One region of the Paenibacillus sp. EKM301P genome, then DNA from elsewhere that is predicted to be linked to it. Evidence: predicted binding sites of a transcription regulator. Region 1 holds the regulator's gene; the other holds the start of a gene.
The links. Region 1 encodes NrdR, which represses ribonucleotide reductase genes. Its sites were predicted from a motif close to AACACNATATATNGTGTT; they were not measured.
Positions count from the first base shown of each region.

Region 2: nrdI (class Ib ribonucleoside-diphosphate reductase assembly flavoprotein NrdI) is a predicted target of NrdR. The motif match lies at 3,102-3,119, and genes of this name have one in related genera.

Region 1 is NZ_JAALFM010000004.1:68,460-77,494, forward strand. Features, by position in the region: gene polA (DNA polymerase I) at 1-1,841, shown strand, start outside; gene mutM (DNA-formamidopyrimidine glycosylase) at 1,913-2,743, shown strand; gene HFD99_RS11675 (MntP/YtaF family protein) at 2,855-3,658, shown strand; gene coaE (dephospho-CoA kinase) at 3,669-4,265, shown strand; gene HFD99_RS11685 (lytic transglycosylase domain-containing protein) at 4,262-4,825, shown strand; gene HFD99_RS11690 (alpha/beta-type small acid-soluble spore protein) at 4,945-5,169, opposite strand; gene nrdR (transcriptional regulator NrdR) at 5,275-5,742, shown strand; tRNA gene HFD99_RS11700 (tRNA-Ala) at 5,873-5,948, shown strand; tRNA gene HFD99_RS11705 (tRNA-Lys) at 5,960-6,032, shown strand; gene HFD99_RS11710 (alpha/beta hydrolase family protein) at 6,119-7,123, opposite strand; gene HFD99_RS11715 (GNAT family N-acetyltransferase) at 7,107-7,772, opposite strand; gene HFD99_RS11720 (helix-turn-helix domain-containing protein) at 7,769-8,548, opposite strand; gene HFD99_RS11725 (radical SAM/SPASM domain-containing protein) at 8,718-9,035, shown strand, end outside.
Region 2 is NZ_JAALFM010000004.1:218,905-227,939, reverse strand. Features, by position in the region: gene HFD99_RS12505 (ABC transporter substrate-binding protein) at 1-605, shown strand, start outside; gene HFD99_RS12500 (MFS transporter) at 668-1,891, opposite strand; gene HFD99_RS12495 (GNAT family N-acetyltransferase) at 1,894-2,454, opposite strand; gene HFD99_RS12490 (DUF2500 domain-containing protein) at 2,515-2,877, opposite strand; gene nrdI (class Ib ribonucleoside-diphosphate reductase assembly flavoprotein NrdI) at 3,286-3,645, shown strand; gene nrdE (class 1b ribonucleoside-diphosphate reductase subunit alpha) at 3,632-5,716, shown strand; gene nrdF (class 1b ribonucleoside-diphosphate reductase subunit beta) at 5,934-6,899, shown strand; gene HFD99_RS12470 (MFS transporter) at 7,041-8,276, opposite strand; gene HFD99_RS12465 (MarR family transcriptional regulator) at 8,431-8,904, opposite strand.

The DNA.
Region 1 (9,035 bases):
CGAAGCTGGAGTTCAAGTCCCTGCTGGAGCGTTTATCCTTTTCGGGCGAGGTCGGCAGTGCTGGAGTCGGCGTAGAGGAAGCCGTAGCAGACGTGACTGTGCTGGATGAACAGCGGATCAGCGAATTGGTAGAAGTGCTGAATAACGTAGATGTGCTGCATGTTGAGACGCATGGTGATAATCCGCATCATGCTGAGATTGTATGCTTGATATTTGCCGCAACAGGGCGTCAGTTTTTTATGACACTGGAAGTTCTACAAAGTGATGCAGCTACCCCTATTCGGGAGTGGCTTGCCGACCCTGAACGCAAAAAACGCGGTCATGATCTGCATCGTACGGACTTGGCTTTACACTGGCATGGAATTGAGTTTGCTGGAGCTGAGTTTGATGTGCAGCTGGCCGGATACTTGCTAGATCCGACAGACGCCAATCAGACATTGAGTGGGCTGGCAGCCAAGTATGGCTTGTCATCGATTCGTCCAGACGACGAAGTGTTTGGTAAAGGAGCTAAATATAAAGTTCCTGACGTAGATGTACTATCCGATCATGTGGCGCGTAAGGCAGCGGTGATCGAAGCGTTGGTACCTGTGCAGCAGGCGGAGCTGGAAAAAACGGAAATGCACAAGCTGTTCCATGAGCTTGAGATGCCGTTATCCCGCATTCTGGCGGATATGGAGAAGCAGGGTATTTTGGTGAATGTAGAGGAACTGCGCGCTTTGGGAAAAGAATTTGAAGCCCAGATTACAACGTTGGTGGGTGAGATCTACAGCATTGCAGGGGTAGAGTTCAATCTTAATTCGCCCAAGCAGTTGGGTGAGATTTTGTTTGATAAGCTGGGTCTGCCCGTTATTAAAAAGACAAAAACCGGGTACTCGACCGATGCAGAGGTGCTGGAAAAGCTTGCGCCATATCATGATATTGTGCAAAACATTTTGCAATATCGCACCATTGCCAAACTTCAATCGACGTATGTCGAAGGATTGCTTAAAGAAATTTCGGAGAAGACAGGTAAAGTGCACACGTATTTCCGGCAGACGGTTGCAGCAACCGGACGCTTGAGTAGTCAATTTCCGAATTTGCAAAACATTCCGATCCGTCTCGAAGAAGGACGCAAAATTCGCAAAGTATTTGTGCCATCGGAGCCGGGCTGGTCGATTTTGGCGGCAGACTATTCACAAATCGAGCTGCGGGTGCTGGCTGATATTTCGGATGATGAGCGTTTGAAAGAGGCTTTTGTCCACGATATGGATATCCATACCAAGACCGCATCCGATGTGTTCGGTGTACCGGCAGAGGCTGTAGACTCCGATATGCGCCGTTCTGCAAAGGCGGTCAACTTTGGGATTGTTTACGGGATTAGTGACTATGGTCTGTCGCAAAATTTGAATATTACGCGGAAGGAAGCGGCTCGCTTTATCGACCAGTATTTTGACGTGTTCCAGGGTGTTCGCCGTTACATGGATGATATTGTGAAGGATGCGAAGAGGGATGGATACGTAAAAACGTTGTTGGAACGCAGACGATATTTGCCAGAGATAAACGCCAGCAATTTCAACCAGCGTTCGTTCGCCGAGCGTACAGCGATGAATACGCCGATTCAAGGTACCGCAGCCGATATTATCAAGCTGGCGATGGTGCAGATGGACGCAGCGCTGCGTGAGCGCAATCTTCGCAGCCGTATGCTGTTACAAGTACATGATGAGCTTGTATTCGAGGTTCCGCCTGAGGAAATGGAAACGATGAAAGAGCTTGTTCCCGCTACCATGGAAGCTGCATTAAAGCTGGCTGTGCCGCTTAAAGCGGAAGTAAGCTATGGCAGCAATTGGTATGAGGCCAAGTAAGATATTTCAATGAGTAGATAGTCCCAATTTGACGTTGCTTCCGTTATAATATAGGGTGAGGTGAAGACATCATGCCGGAATTACCGGAAGTAGAAACCATTAAACGAACACTAAACGAGCTAATCGTCGATAAACATATAGATCATGTAACCGTAAATTTGCCGCGTATTATCCAACGTCCCGATGATATCCACGCATTTGCGATGGAATTGGCTGACCACCGGATTATTGGGGTGGAAAGACGCGGTAAGTTTCTGCGGATTTTGCTGGACGGGCTAGTGCTTGTCTCCCATCTTCGAATGGAAGGACGCTATGGATTGTATTCACAAGATGATCCTGTGGAAAAGCATACCCATGTCATCTTTCATTTTAAAGATGGTACAGAGCTGCGTTATCAGGATGTGCGCCAATTTGGTACAATGCACTTATTTCCGGCAGGACAGGATTTGCTGGAAAAGCCGCTGAATAAACTCGGTTTGGAACCGATGGACGAGGCTTTTACACCTGAAATGCTGCGTGCCGCTGTTGGAACTCGTTCGACTTCGATCAAGGCAGCGCTGTTAAACCAGTCATATGTGGTAGGCATCGGGAATATTTATGTAGATGAATCGTTATTTAAGGCAGGGATTCATCCGGCACAGCCAGCCAAAAGCCTAACGGATAGCCAATTTCGCGTACTGCATGAAGCTATTGTCTCCACGCTGGGCGCGTCGATTCAGGTTGGTGGCTCGTCTATCAAATCATTCGTTAACGGACAGGGCAAAACGGGTGATTTTCAGCATCAGTTGCAAATTTATGGACGTAATGCGAAGCCTTGTATTAACTGTGGTACATTGATCGAAAAATCCGTCGTAGCTGGACGTGGCACACATCATTGCCCGGTCTGCCAGCCTTTGCGCTAAACAGGCACAGTCACCCCAAGCCCACCCCTCTCATATATTGTTCCAAGTACCAATACTGCGAAGGGAGTCGGTTGCTGTAAGGCCCAGCCTTCGCAATGGGAGGGAATTGGAGTGGCTAATCATTGGGGAGCCCTGCTGTTACTGGCATTTGCGCTAAGTTTGGACAGTTTCGGAGTCGGTGTTACATATGGTCTGCGCAAAATGAAAATTCCATTGTTGTCGATTGCTATCATCTCCGTATGTTCAGGTTTGGTGATCGGCATATCCATGCAGCTCGGCGCATTACTATCCCGTGTCCTGTCTCCTGTATATACGACGGTTTTCGGTGCTGTCATTCTGATCTGTATCGGCTGTTACTCTTTGATTCAGGCTCTGCAACGCAAGGAAGATTTGACGGAAGAAACAGCGGAAGTCCCTCGGGATCTGCACCTTACGGAACAGGTTGATTCAGATTCAGGGCATATATCAGCTCTTGCGGAGAAAAAAAGTGCTGAGAATGCCAATACAGAGTCTCTAACCAGCTCAGGAAGAGATCTATCGACAGAGACTTCTTTGGAGCTACAGCAGGAGGAGCGAACGTTATTTTCGCTGGAGTTCCGCAAATGGGGGCTTGTTATTCGGATTCTTCGAAGCCCGTCTGCTGCGGATATGGACCGTTCCGGCAGTATATCTGCTACCGAAGCGGTTTGGTTAGGTATTGCATTATCGGTCGATGCGTTCGGAGCGGGCTTAGGTGCAGCCATGCTTGGTTTTCAGCCCCTGTCTACTGCGCTGGCTATTACGTTATTCAGTGGTGTATTTTTGATTGCTGGTATGAAGGCAGGGTTCTTCCTGTCAGCATTTCGATTTATGAAGGCGCTCGGCGTATTGCCGGCATTATTACTGATTATGATGGGTATATTGAAGCTGTTATGAGGTGAAGAGCATGAATATCGGATTAACCGGAGGGATCGCTACCGGAAAAAGCACCGTGTCGGCTCTTTTGGTCGCCAAGGGTGCGCTGCTGATCGACGCAGATGCCATTGCCCGGGAAGTTATGCTTCCGGGGCATCCTGTGCTGGCGGCGGTCATACAGCATTTTGGACAAGCTATAGTGAACAGTGACGGAACCCTGCACCGCAAAAGACTGGGAGAGATTGTATTCAGAGATCCTGTACAGCGACAGGCACTTAACGATATTACGCATCCTGCTATTCGTGAGGAAATGCGTCTGCGCATGGAAGCTTATGAACGGGAGCAGCCGGACAAGCTTGTTTTGGCAGATATCCCGTTAATGTATGAGTCTGGGCTGGAGAGCCTGTACGAGGAAATTATGGTTGTATATGTACCACGTGATGTTCAGCTCCGACGTCTGATGCTCAGAGACGGTCTGACAGAAGAGCAAGCCGAGCTTCGTTTGTCTGCACAAATGGATATCGAGCAGAAAAAAAGTTTAGCTGATATTGTTATTGATAATAGCGGAACACAGTCTGAGACGCAGATGCAAATTGATCAGTTTTGGCAGCGAAAGGGACTTGCATGAACATTTTACGTAAGAAAAGAGTCCTGCTCATTTTGTTTGTCGGATTTGTCCTGATTCTGTTCCTCAACTCGAATTGGATGTCCTGGTTTTACCCGATTCAATATAAGGATGAGATTCGGCAGTATTCACAGACCTATGAAGTGGACCCATTTTTGGTGGCGTCTATTATCCGTGTGGAAACAAATTTTAAAACCAGCAAGCAGTCACACAAGGGTGCGCTGGGGCTTATGCAGATTATGCCGAACACGGCCAATTGGATTATGGAGAGTGCTCAGATTCAAAAGGTCCCGCTGGACAGTGTCAAGCACGAGCCCGGCACCAATATTGAGCTGGGTACCTGGTATCTGCATAACCTGTCTATGAAGTTTCAGGATAATCCTGTGGTCATCGTAGCTGCTTACAATGCTGGTCCAGGTAAAGTTCAGGAATGGCTGGATCAGGGGGTGTGGGATGGCAAAGAAGAGTCCATTAAGCAAATCCCTTTTGGTGAGACACGGCATTATGTACAGCGAGTCATCTACTACTACAGGCAATATACAAAAATTTATGATGTGTTTTAAGTGACAGGTTAATGACAACATGAGCCTTTTCGCTTTAAAATGAAAAAAAGCGCAGGACAGGCTGTTTTTAGCAGCCTATCCCTACACTTTTTCGTATTACTTCTTCATTATTACCGAGATTATTGGTATTGTCCTGCCAATTGTTGTTCGGCGATCGTTACGAGGCGTTTTGTGATGTAGCCCCCGATCGAACCGTTCTCATAGGAAGTCATGTTACCTTGGTATCCATCTTGAGGAATGCTGATACCCAGCTCTTGAGCGATTTCATATTTCATTTGCTCCAGAGCACCGGAGGATCTGCTGACTACCAGGTTGTTGGAGTTGCCATTGTTTCCTTGTGCCATTGTTGTTCACCTCCTCGCGACGTGGTAAACATATTATGATCCGTTTCGACAAAATTATTACTAAAAAGCTTCGGGAATTTATTGGAAAAAGGAAGTGATGAGATTATGAAGTGCCCGTATTGCGCTTACAACGGCACGAAAGTGTTGGATTCGCGACCAGCGAATGATAATAAGTCCATCCGACGCCGCCGCGAATGCGAACAGTGTGCCAGGCGTTTTACCACCTTTGAAATGGTGGAAGAGACCCCACTGATGGTCATCAAAAAAGATGGCAGCCGTGAAGAGTTTAGCCGTGATAAAATGCTGCGCGGTCTCATTCGAGCCTGTGAGAAGCGTCCAGTATCAGTCGAGCAGCTCGATCTGATTGTATCTCAGGTGGAGAACGCCATTCGCAACACGGCAGCCACAGAGGTGGATAGCCAGCAGATTGGTGAGCTGGTCATGGAACAGCTCTATCCTGTGGATGAAGTGGCCTACGTACGCTTTGCGTCCGTCTATCGGCAGTTCAAAGACATCAATATGTTTATGAAGGAACTGAAAACACTGTTATCTAAAGATACAGACAGCGACTGATCGCTGACTGTATCTTTTTAGGGCCGTGGCGGGAAGATGTTAATATTTTTTTTATAAAAGTATTGACACAGGGTCGAATATTTTATATGATATAGAAGTCGCTTGAAACGTTAATTAACTTACATGAGACGGGGCCTTAGCTCAGCTGGGAGAGCGCATCGCTGGCAGCGATGAGGTCAGGGGTTCGATCCCCCTAGGCTCCACCATAATTTTATATGGACTCTTAGCTCAGTTGGTAGAGCAGTTGACTCTTAATCAATTGGTCCAGGGTTCGAGTCCCTGAGAGTCCATCCTTTAAAAAAAACGGCAGAAATGCCGTTTTTTTGCTGTTTATATATCTATTCCCGGTCTAATAGAGTATACAGCAGTTCCAAGCTTAACGCTGACTAACATAATCGGCGAGAATTTGTAGATAATCATCATTTACCAATTGTCTGGGGGCAAATACGGCGGTTAAGAAGGTTAGGGACTTGGAATGCGCGATTTGTTCATTCATCATGGAATGGTCAACTTCTGGCAAATGAATAACAGACAGCAGGTCTGGAGATATCTTTTGGCGATATACTCGCTCAGTGTCTTTTACATCTACGTTTATATCTTTCCCAGCCAGAACCAAGAGTACAGGAGATTTAAAGTAGCTTAATTCTTCCGTAGAATCAGAACGAAAATTTTTGCCTATAAAGCTCCATCTTTCTTTGGAAATGATATCGTTAGGACTGGCTATGCTTAGGTATTCTTCATAGGAAGCATGATTTTTCAGTAATTGTAGAACCTTATGGTCGTAGTCCAGTCTCTTTTTAATTTGCTGCGGGCTAGCTCCTGCTTGTTCCAACTCTTTTTTTGTGTTAAATTGCCCTTGTGTAATCCAATTCACAGCCGGCGATACAAGGATGCTGAATGCAATATCATGCTCCTCTTTAACGATTTTCGGAATGACCCAGCCTGCTTGACTGGCTCCCCAAAGGCCGATTTTGTGCTTATCAATCATCGGTAAGGTTTTGGCCCAGTCAACTGCATATCGAATCTCCTGTGCCCGGTCCTCCATACTTTGCTCCAGCCAATCGCCTGGAGCGCGGTTAATACCGGGCTTATTCAGGGATAAGGAAGCATACCCCTTAGAAGCAAACCTTTCCCACAGTGGTTTGTATCCATCATCATAGGTGTCATTGATTGGACCATCTCCATGGACAAAAACAACCAATCCAACCTTTCCCGAGTAGTTTTTAGGCAAAGCCAGTGTACCTGTTAATACTCCTTTGGGAGTTGCAATTTGTATTTTTTCTTCCGTCATCTTGTAGGAATTTTGATATAAAACAATCAATATCAAGGCAACAGCCAGACCTGCCGCAATACCAAGGGTAAGTTTATATGTTTTTTTCAATGCTGTTCTCTCCTCGAATGCAGTTTCGTTCTTTCCAGCTCATTAGATGCCATACAGGCTCCTTGAACCAAAAATGTCGCCAATAATTATATTGAGACTGCTCAATTTCAAATGCTAGATTGTGGTACAAGCGGATAGCCTGCCGGTTCTGATGTGCTACATGAAGTGTCAACGCATGGAAACCGGATTCAACCGTAAACTGCTGTGCGAAAGCTAGAAAACGTCGCCCGATCCCTTGATTGCGATGACTTGAGCGAATCGCCAAATGATCAATGTAACACTCATCTATGGCAGGTTTATAGTCCAGCGCATACATGCCTGTCAAAAATTTAAATACATTGAAGCAGCCAAACTGTATTATAAGCGAAGCCAAAGAAGTGAGATTTGTTTTAGGAAGTGAAGAGGAGGGAGCCTTCCATTTGAGCGAAAGGACACCAACAACATCTTCGTTCTCTTTAACCACAAATTGCTTCCCAGATGTAGAATCAGGATGTTGAACCCAAACCTGCATTAATAAACGCTGTATATCTTGATCCTCCAAAGTAACAAGAGCTTGAAATTTTGCCTTAAACGATTCCACTAAGAGCTTACATACGGCTTCATGGTCTTGCTCTTGATAAGCAACAATGTCATAGGATTGTGGACTCATGTAACGTCCTCCTGCACATCAGAAATTTTTACTTGAATCTCATATTGCAGCTCGTTGCTGTCGAATATGGATAGATAGGATTTTTCCACCACAATGACCTTGCTTAGGCATTCATATTGATGTTGGGTCGCATAATGCTCCAGTTGTTGGACTTGGTGTTCGATCTCAGCGTCTTCAGTGGCAGAGAAGTGCTTATAAAGATAGCCGCCTTCTTCCAGAATATAATCAGATGCTCCTGATGTCGTTTCATAATATAGTTTCACCTGTCCAGAATCAGATAGATAATGTAGATCATTTTCAAATAATTGTGGTGGTGCAGGCCGCTGCTCAAATAGATTCCTGGCCGTGAGTTCTTGATCACTCTCCAATGCAAACCAAAGCTTTAAATGTCGAGTATCCAAAAGCTTGATTCGATACTCATTGTTTTGCCGGGTAAGGTTATGATGTTCTTTTAGCACTTTATGAATAAACTGTTCGAGCAGCTTTAAGTTAGCGATTTCATCCTGTACCTTCTGTAACGAATGTTCTAAAAGCTGGTTGTAATCATCGGCCGTGTAGGAAGTCATGCATTCTTCAATTTGACCGACAGGGATATTTAATTTACGTAGCATTAAAATATGGGAAAGTTGATAAATTTCATGAAGTCCGTACATTCGATATTGATTTTCATCTGTGTATAACGGATAAAGGATACCCTTTTCTTCAAAATACCGCAGCTGATGTACAGATACATTCATGAGCTGAGCAAGCTGACTAATCGTAATGTGTTTTTTCAATGACAGGTCTCCTTCTTGATAATTGAATAACTTCACTATAAACCTTAGGTCAGACCTAAGGTCAATAGAAAATATCCGCAGAGTTTACCTCTCGTTCATAACCCGTTATAATCATAAGATTAGTGTGCATAAACCAAATGTTCAGGATGAAGGTTAGAATGGGGAAATTATGTTGAAGACATTTAAGAAGGTATACATTGAGATAACAAGCATTTGCAATCTTGCATGCAGTTTTTGCCCTCAGACACAACGTGTCAAAAAATTTATTGATCCGGAAGTCTTTCGGAATGTGCTTGATCAGGTCAAGCCGCATACGGATTACATTTATCTGCATGTCAAAGGAGAGCCTTTGTTCCATCCCAAAATTGATCTTTTGCTGGAGAGTGCGCATGAGAAAGGCTTAAAGGTCAACATTACCACCAATGGTACCTTGCTGCCGAAGACCGGACATAAGCTGCTTGGTCAGCCGGCATTACGGCAGATGAAC
Region 2 (9,035 bases), 150 kb from region 1:
TGCGAGCGATCAAGTTTCTGGACTTCCTGGCCTCCGATGAAGGGCAAATTTTACGTAATTGGGGAATCGAAGGCCAGCATTACAATGTAGAGAACGGCAAACGAGTCATTCCTGCAGCTGTGCAAGAACGCAAAAACAAAGATAACGCTTCTTTTAGCAGAGAATCAGGTATCGGTTTGTATTGGATATGGGGACCACATTACGGCGATAGCGTGAAGGACCCTACTGGCAACTATTACACAACCAATTATCCGGAGATGATTACCGAAAATTATAGCCAAGCGGAAAAAGAATCCCTTCAGGCATATAAAGCTCGGACATGGAAAGACCTGTTCCCGAACGAAAAGGATTTTCCGGTAAAAGAGTGGGGTGCTGCCTACAACATGCCTGTTCCGACCAATACAAATTACAATGTTATTTATCAGAAGTCGCAGGACATTGTACGCAAACGGATTCCTGAGGCTGTACTCGCCAAGCCAGATCAATTCGATGCCGTGTATGACCGCATGCTCCAAGAGCTGGATCAGGCGGGTGTACCAAAGGCTGAAGAAATCTTCACTGGCCTGATTCAAAATCGTCTGAAGCTATGGTATGGGGAGAAGTAGAGATTGATTGCTACTAAAGTATATAAGGGCTGACAGTCAAGACCTGTCAGCCCCTTTTTACACTAAACATTCTGTTTTGTTACTTTTTCTTTCCAGCTATTATTTTTCCTGGACACCCGGTGGACATAAAGCAACAAAAAGATTGGAATCAATGCAATCCCGCCACACAGCACCCAAGATATCTGAATAGGTGTTTGATCTGAAGCAAGATTGGTAAAATTACGGCTTACGACTCCTGTCACGATTAAACCTATGCACATACCTAGTTGGGAAATGGCAGAATCCAGAGATAGCAGTGTTGAACGATACGCATTAGAGATTCTTTTGTTTAGAAAAATTTGTTTGGCAACCGGGTACATCCCTCGCCCAATTTCATAGATTAAAAAGGTAAGCAGTACAGGATAAAACGTGTTGAAAGCACCGGCTAAAATGAGCCATATCCCAATCATCCCGCAAGCATACATGAGTATATGTACATCACTATAACGTGCGCCTAGCTTTCGAACCAAATAGCTTCCCAAAGTCATACATAGTGAATAACCCGCCTTGATCAATCCCATAATCCAAATTCCTTGTTCAGAAAGACCGACCAGACGTGGCTGTTGAAATGTATTCCCCGCCGAATTCGAAAAGCTAATAAATAAACCAATAACAAACACAATCCAGATCGACTTATTTTCAAAACCGATACGGACACTTTCCCCGATAATCGTTGTAATGCGAGTAGCAGATGTTTCTCGATGGGTAATATTCTTCTCTTTCATATAAAAGCAGCATAGAATAATACATAAGATAATAGAGACAATGCTGGCTGCCCAGGGAAGTGAATAGTTAAATGTTGCAAGGAAGGCCCCCAACAGACCACAAATAAATCCCGAAATGTACTGTATACTGTTTGAGGTTGTAAAAAGAACTTCCATGGGCTTATCACTGTTTTCCACAACCCAGGATTCCAACGAGCCTGATTGCAAGCATATTGACAGCCCCCCAAAAACTTGTGCGAACACAAGCAGCCACATGCGATCTGTCCAAACGAACAATACACTGTAGACTAGAAAACAACAAAGCCCCAAAACAACAGAAATTTTTCTTCCATATTTGTCTGCAATAGCTCCAGTTGGTATTTCAAACAGAAAAATACTTACAAAGAATACAACCAGCAAGAAGTTCGCACTTTGCAGAGAAAGTCCTTTAGCTAACAGAAATAAGATGAGCGTAGTTCCCGTGATTTCACTCATAAAAAATTGAAGAAAGCTGACGGAGTAAAATAGCTTATGTGGCCTCACTTTCAGGGCTCCTTCGCTTGCTCTACAGCCTCATATTCATTTCGCAACATCCCCATCTGAATGATGTCATAGTACTGTCCTTCCCTGAATAGCTTTTCTCGTAGTCGGCCTTCCTCCTTAAAGCCACATGCCAGATAGCAACGATATGCACGTTCATTGAACGCATAGACCTCCAGCTCCAGCCGATGCAGATTCAGTGAATGAAATGCAAATTTTTGTATCAATCGTATCGCTTCCCGCCCATATCCTTTGCCCAGATCACCGTCGCGCCCGATTACAATACCAAGGGTGGCGTGCCGATTTACCCAGTTGATTTTGAATAAATCGAGTTGTCCAATATAGTCCAGTGTATCTTTATGTGCAATGACAAAGCCCTTGATCTCAGAGTTGCCGTCAATCATCATCTGTACAAAAGATTCACTATTAGCCTGTGAATGCGGATAGATAAATACGTCGCTTAATCCATGTGTGATTGCCGAGTCATTAACCCATCTTCGGATATCAGGTATATCCTCCTGACGGTACTCTCTTAATACAATTCGTGCTCCAATGATATGTGGCATCGTCAGCTTCCTCCCTATTATGTATTGGTTCTGGTAATACTCTATCACCCTGTCCCCCTTTTACGCTCCCATTAATCTCACAAACTCCAGGAAACGTGTACCTTTATAATGAACCTCCCCGCGATCCCCGATTACAATCATTCCGAAGTCCGTATCCTTCACCTCCAGCTCCTTACGCTCCCCCCTGTCAAATTCAAAGGTGATATAGTAATCGGTCGAAGCTGAAAAATTGCCTGATCCCCCACGCACTCTCGTTCGCTTATCCACAACCTTGCAAGAACGTTGGACCTGTTCGGCTGCTTGATTGGAAAGACCTGCACTTATCGATTTGACAATTCCCATAATGATTACAAAAGCAATGAGTCCAAACACGACAAAAAAGATAATACTAAACGGTTGAAATGCCATAAAACCACTTCCCATTTGCCTCATCCTTTCTACAGTAAAATGTAAATTTTCCATTCTATTGCCCATTGACAAATCGTACATCCTCAGCTTAAAAAACTCCAATACTTTTTTAACATACTTACGAAAAAAAAGTTCTTTCGCTCTTTTCCGCACCCTGCTTGGACTTACACCCGATCTGGGTCCTCTGAGCCTCTCTAGACCGATTGACAAAACTATATATAGATATAAAATAGAAAATGTACTCTAAATATAGTGTAAAAAACGTATTTATGCCCGATATCTTGAAGATAAAGGTATGAAAATACATGTAAATATAGAGTCAAAAATCTTAAATGGCGCAGCCAGCAAGGGATTACAGCTATGATGGGTCTCTTGGCAATGCCGTTTTCTTTTTTTCGTTAATTGTTAAGGAGGTTGCACACCATGCTGATTGCTTATGATTCCAAGACCGGCAATGTAAAAAGATTTATAAACAAGCTCAAGCTTCCGGCGGTTCAGATTGAGGAGCAAATGACTATAGAAGAACCTTACGTACTCATTACATATACAACCGGGTTTGGGCAGATACCTGAGAGGGTATCTTCATTTTTGAAAAAAAATGCACAAAACCTTGTTGGTGTAGCTGCAAGCGGCAACCGTAACTGGGGTGAGAAATTTGCCAAAAGTGCGGATTTGATTGCCGACCATTATAATGTCCCCGTGATTAGCAAATTTGAATTATCTGGAACGTTCGGAGATGTGGAGCGTTTTAAACAGGAGGTGAGCCGAGTTGCGGCATATTGAATTGAACAACATGTTGATGAAACGCGATACAGACGGCTTTTTCCAATTGGAAAAGGACCAAGAGGCTGTAGCAGAATTTATGAAGGAAGTTCAAGAACGAAGTTTGAAGTTTGCTGACACAGCTGCTCAAGTGCTGTATATGATTGAGAATGATTATTACGAAAATTTCTATAACAGCTATACAGCTGATGAAATTAATGATATTTTCCATATCACTCATAGCTATAATTTTAAATTCCCTTCCTATATGGCAGCATCCAAGTTTTATACTGATTATGCAATGAAGAGTAACGACCGTAAAGTCTATCTGGAACACTACCCTGACCGGGTGGCTGCTGTCGCCCTGCATTTGGGACGCGGCAACGCCGATACGGCGCGCCTGTTGTCCCGCTCGATGATGGAGCAACGTCTTCAGCCAGCTACACCAACCTTCCTGAACGCTGGCAAAAGCCGCCGTGGGGAATTGGTGTCCTGCTTCTTGCTCGAAATGGATGACTCTCTGAACTCAATCAACTATGTATTGAACACTTGCATGCAATTGTCCAAAATTGGCGGCGGTGTTGCGGTTAACCTGTCGAAGCTGCGGTCACGCGGCGAGGCAATTAAAGGTGTAGAAGGCGCAGCAAAAGGCATTATGCCTGTGCTGAAGCTGATGGAAGATGGTTTCTCCTACGCGGATCAAATGGGTCAACGTAAAGGCTCTGGTGCAGCCTATTACAACATTTTCGGATGGGACGTGCTGGAGTTCTTGGATAGTAAAAAAATCAATGCTGATGAAAGAGTACGTCTCAAGACACTTTCAATCGGATTGCTGGTGCCGAACCGCTTTTACAAGCTGGCACAGGATAATGAACCGCTGCATGTATTTGCACCTTATAGTGTGTTCAAGGCTTACGGAACGCATTTGGACGACATGGATCTGGATGAAATGTACGATACGCTGCTCGCTGACGATCGAGTGAAGAAAAAAATAGCGATGAGCGCACGTGATATGCTGACGAAAATTGCCATGATTCAGTTGGAGTCTGGCTATCCATATATTATGAACAAAAGTAACGCAAATCAGGCGCATGCTCTTAAAAACGTGGGCCAAGTCAAGATGTCGAACCTATGTACGGAAATCTTCCAGTTGCAGGAGACTTCCGAGATTACAGATTATGGACAACAGGATATGATTCGCCGGGATGTAAGCTGTAACCTGGCTTCCCTGAACATTGTAAATGTGATGGAACACGGCAAAATCCGTGAGTCCGTTCATGAGGGTATGATTGCTCTTACCTCGGTCAGCGATATGACCCAAGTAGCTAATGCCCCAGGTGTTGCAAAAGCGAACCGTGAAATGCATTCCGTTGGTCTAGGTGTCATGAATCTGCACGGCTACCTTGCCAAGAACAAAATTGCGTATGAAAGCAATGAAGCGAAGGATTTTGTCCGTACCTTCTTCATGACGATGAACTATCATTCTATTGAAAAGAGTATGGAAATCGCAAAAGCAGCCGGACAAAGCTTCTATGGATTTGAGGAATCAGATTATGCGACAGGTCTATATTTTGACCGATATCTGAACACGGATTATCGTCCAACAACGGCACGTGTGCAAGAACTGTTCAAGGACATTTATATTCCAACTCAAGCGGATTGGGACAAACTAAAAGCAGACGTCAAGAAGAACGGTCTGTACCACGCTTATCGTATGGCGATTGCTCCTACTGCCAGCATTTCGTACATTCAAAATGCAACGTCCAGCGTTATGCCAATTGTTGAGCAAATCGAGACTCGTACCTATGCGAATTCGACGACTTACTATCCGATGCCGTATTTGCAAAAGGATAATGTATTCTTTTACAAATCCGCTTATCAAATGGACCAATTCAAAGTGCTTGATCTGATTGCCGAAATCCAGCCTCACGTGGACCAAGGAATTTCGACTGTACTTCATGTGAACAGTGACGTGACTACGCGTCAGTTAGCACGTTGCTATCTGTATGCCGCACATAAAGGACTTAAATCGTTATACTACACACGTACCAAAAAACTGTCTGTGGAAGAGTGCCTCACTTGCTCCATCTAATGCATATATGGTAACAAGCTATAAAATAAAATTAGATTTTGAATAGATATGAATGCTTGGCATTAGAAGCTGTATCCAGCGCGTGGTTCAGACCTTTACAGGATTGGACAAAGCCCTCACGGATACAGCTTCCGTATGTCAAGCATACGATGACTCTCCGGTAACATCTTACGTGTGTTTCTAGGGAATCTCGCAAGCTGAAGGGAGAATGCTAACAATGACAGGTATACAAGCCGTAAACTGGAACCGCTCGGACGATGATTTCACACTGATGTTCTGGAATCAGAATATTATGCAATTTTGGACGGATGATGAAATTCCGCTGTCTGACGATAAAATGTCCTGGGTAACCCTCAGTGATATCGAAAAAGAAGCCTACATGAAGGTGCTGGGCGGCTTGACTCTGCTAGACACCATTCAAGGCGGTGTGGGGATGCCGCAAATTATGGAGCATGTAGACGGACTGCAACGCAAAGCGGTATTAAGCTTTATGGCGATGATGGAGCAAATTCATGCCAAGTCGTACAGTAGCATCTTTACCACCCTGGCTTCCACGGAAGAAATTGACGGTGTATTCCGCTGGGTGGAAGAAAATCCCCATCTCCAAACCAAAGCAGAAACCATTCGTCAGTATTATATGAACATCCATACACCGAAAGACCTGTATCTCGCAATGGCTGCGTCGGTGCTGTTAGAAAGCTATTTGTTTTATAGCGGATTCTTCTACCCTCTCTATCTGGCAGGTCAAGGCAAGCTGACATGCAGCGGGGAAATTATCGACCTGATCCTGCGTGACGAAAGTATTCACGGTGTCTATGTAGGTGTACTGGCACAGGAGATTTATGCAGAACTGGACGAGGAAGAACAACGTGACCTCTACCAGACGCTGGTAGGCTTGCTGCGCTACTTGCACAATAACGAAGAACAATATACCGAGCAAATTTATGCCCCTATTGGACTTGTAGACGATGTTAAAGTCTTCTTGCGCTACAACGCCAACAAGGCCATGATGAACCTGGGCTTTGACCCACTTTTTGAAGAAGAAGAAGTCAATCCCATTGTATTCAACGGCATCAGCACCCACACCAAGCAGCACGATTTCTTTTCTAAAAAAGGAAACGGCTATGTACGGGCAATGAATGTAGAGCCGCTGACAGATGATGATTTTAACTTTGGCGTTTAAGTACACATACGTAAAATTAATTTAGCAAGGCGTTACTGTAAAATAATAGGGTTTCAGAACTTGTTCCTAAGTTCTGAAACCCTATTATTTTCTTAAAACTACCTGCTATGCAGGTGATTACGGAAAGCTTCGAGCGGTAGTTTACATATTCACATCCGTTCTCTTATATAAAACGGGTATAGCCACAGCTATAAGAATCATCCCCATAAAAGCGGGTGTGGCATGACCAAGTGATACATAGATTTGACCTCCAATGATAGGCCCAATCATTCTTGCCAAAGCCTGAATAGATTGACTACCGCCTTGAATCCTTCCTTGTTCACTAGAATCGACAGACTTGGAGAGCATCCCATTAAATGAGGGCCCAAAGATCGAATCACCAAAACCAAATATAAACATTCCGGCGATAATAAGAGGATAGAATGAGAACAAAGCAGATAGCGCAATAAGACTGTAGCCTATAATCTCGGAGAACATTCCAAGAATGGCTATCTGTTTATCACTAAGTTTTTTTAAAAGCTTTGGCATGATGAAACCTTGTGAAATGATGTCTTGGAAACCCATAATTGAAAACATAAGTCCGATTAGTGCAGGCTTCCAACTGAAGGTATCCATTGTAAATTGAGAGAAAATTGCCTGTAAAGATCCGTTGGGTATCCAAAGTAAGAACGCTGAGACAAGTAGCCTTTTCACGTTTTTCATGGAAAGTACGTTTGCAAGCTGTGTAAATGGACTCAGTCTTACAAAGGTAATCTCTTTCAGTCTATGTTTCTTGTCAAGGCTCTCAGGCATAAAAAAGAATCCATAAACAACATTCAATAAAGTGATTATTGCTCCAAAATACATAGGTACAGAATAACCAAACTTGAAAAGTAATCCACCTAGAGTTGGACCAATGACAGTGCCGACACCTACAACTGCACTCAACCATCCAAAGTATTTAGTTCTCTGTTCTGGAGGAATGATGTCTGCAAAATATGCGAAGATCGTGCTTATGCTCCCACCTGTTATACCTTCTATGATACGCCCAGCAAATAGTACCCATACAGCTCCTCCTATACCAAAAACTAAGTACCCGATTGCGGAACCCAAAAGGCAGACTAAGAGTAAGGGTCGACGGCCATATTTGTCGCTCAAAGCTCCAAGTACGGGAGCCGCAAAAAACACGCAGAATGCATAAACAGAGGTCAGCAGCGCAACAACTATAGCTTGTTCTCCCGGATTGCTTGTATAAGGCTGCACTAAGAATGGGACGACAGGTATTATAATACTGAAGCTTATTCCGCAAAGAAACACAGAGATAAGGCCGAATATTAAAGCGTGTTTATCTACGGTTTGTTCTGTGGTCTGTTTATGGTGTGATCTAAATTTGAACACTTAAATTCTCCCCTCAAAAGTTGCGATTTTACTTCCTAGGAAACAAAATCATCGTATCACATTTTTTCTTCCCTGGAAACAAAATAATAAAAAAAAAGGCAGCCCGTTCTCAATAGAGCCCGGCTGCCTGTGGTTTGATTTTCATTATTCAAATTTATTTCGACTTGATATCTATATCCTTTTTCTTTATTTCTGCATCCAAATGCCTGCTATACTTTTCCAAGAAGCTAAGCATACTGTCAAATTGCTCCTCGGTTACCTGCTCAAATACGGCTTTATCCCGCTCTTGAAACTCCTTGTGCAGTTCCTCATGGATTTTATAGACTACTTTCCCTTGCTCAGTAAGCCTAAAATAAATTTCTTTCTTGTTATCCGGCTTCTGGTAGCTCTCGATAAGACCTTTTTTTATGAGCTTCTTAGTTATTTTACTTATGGCACCGCTAGTCATATAAAGGGACTCCGCAAGTGTTGTCACGTTGGAATCTACATTTTTTTCAATGTATTCCATGCAATGTACTTCAGAAGGCTTATAACCCTTAAGACTGTCTTCCATCTTGTCCTTATTAAGCCAAACCATCTTGTTATATAAGTCCCTGAAACCCATTATGACCTGTTCTTCTTTGTTCATGGACTGTCCTCCCACCCGTTGGTGCATTAACAATTTAATATAATATATTTTGGTTTCCATTTCAACAATATTAAAACAATTATTTTAGGAATTGAGCGATACATGAAAAAAGAGATCCGAACACTCCCCAT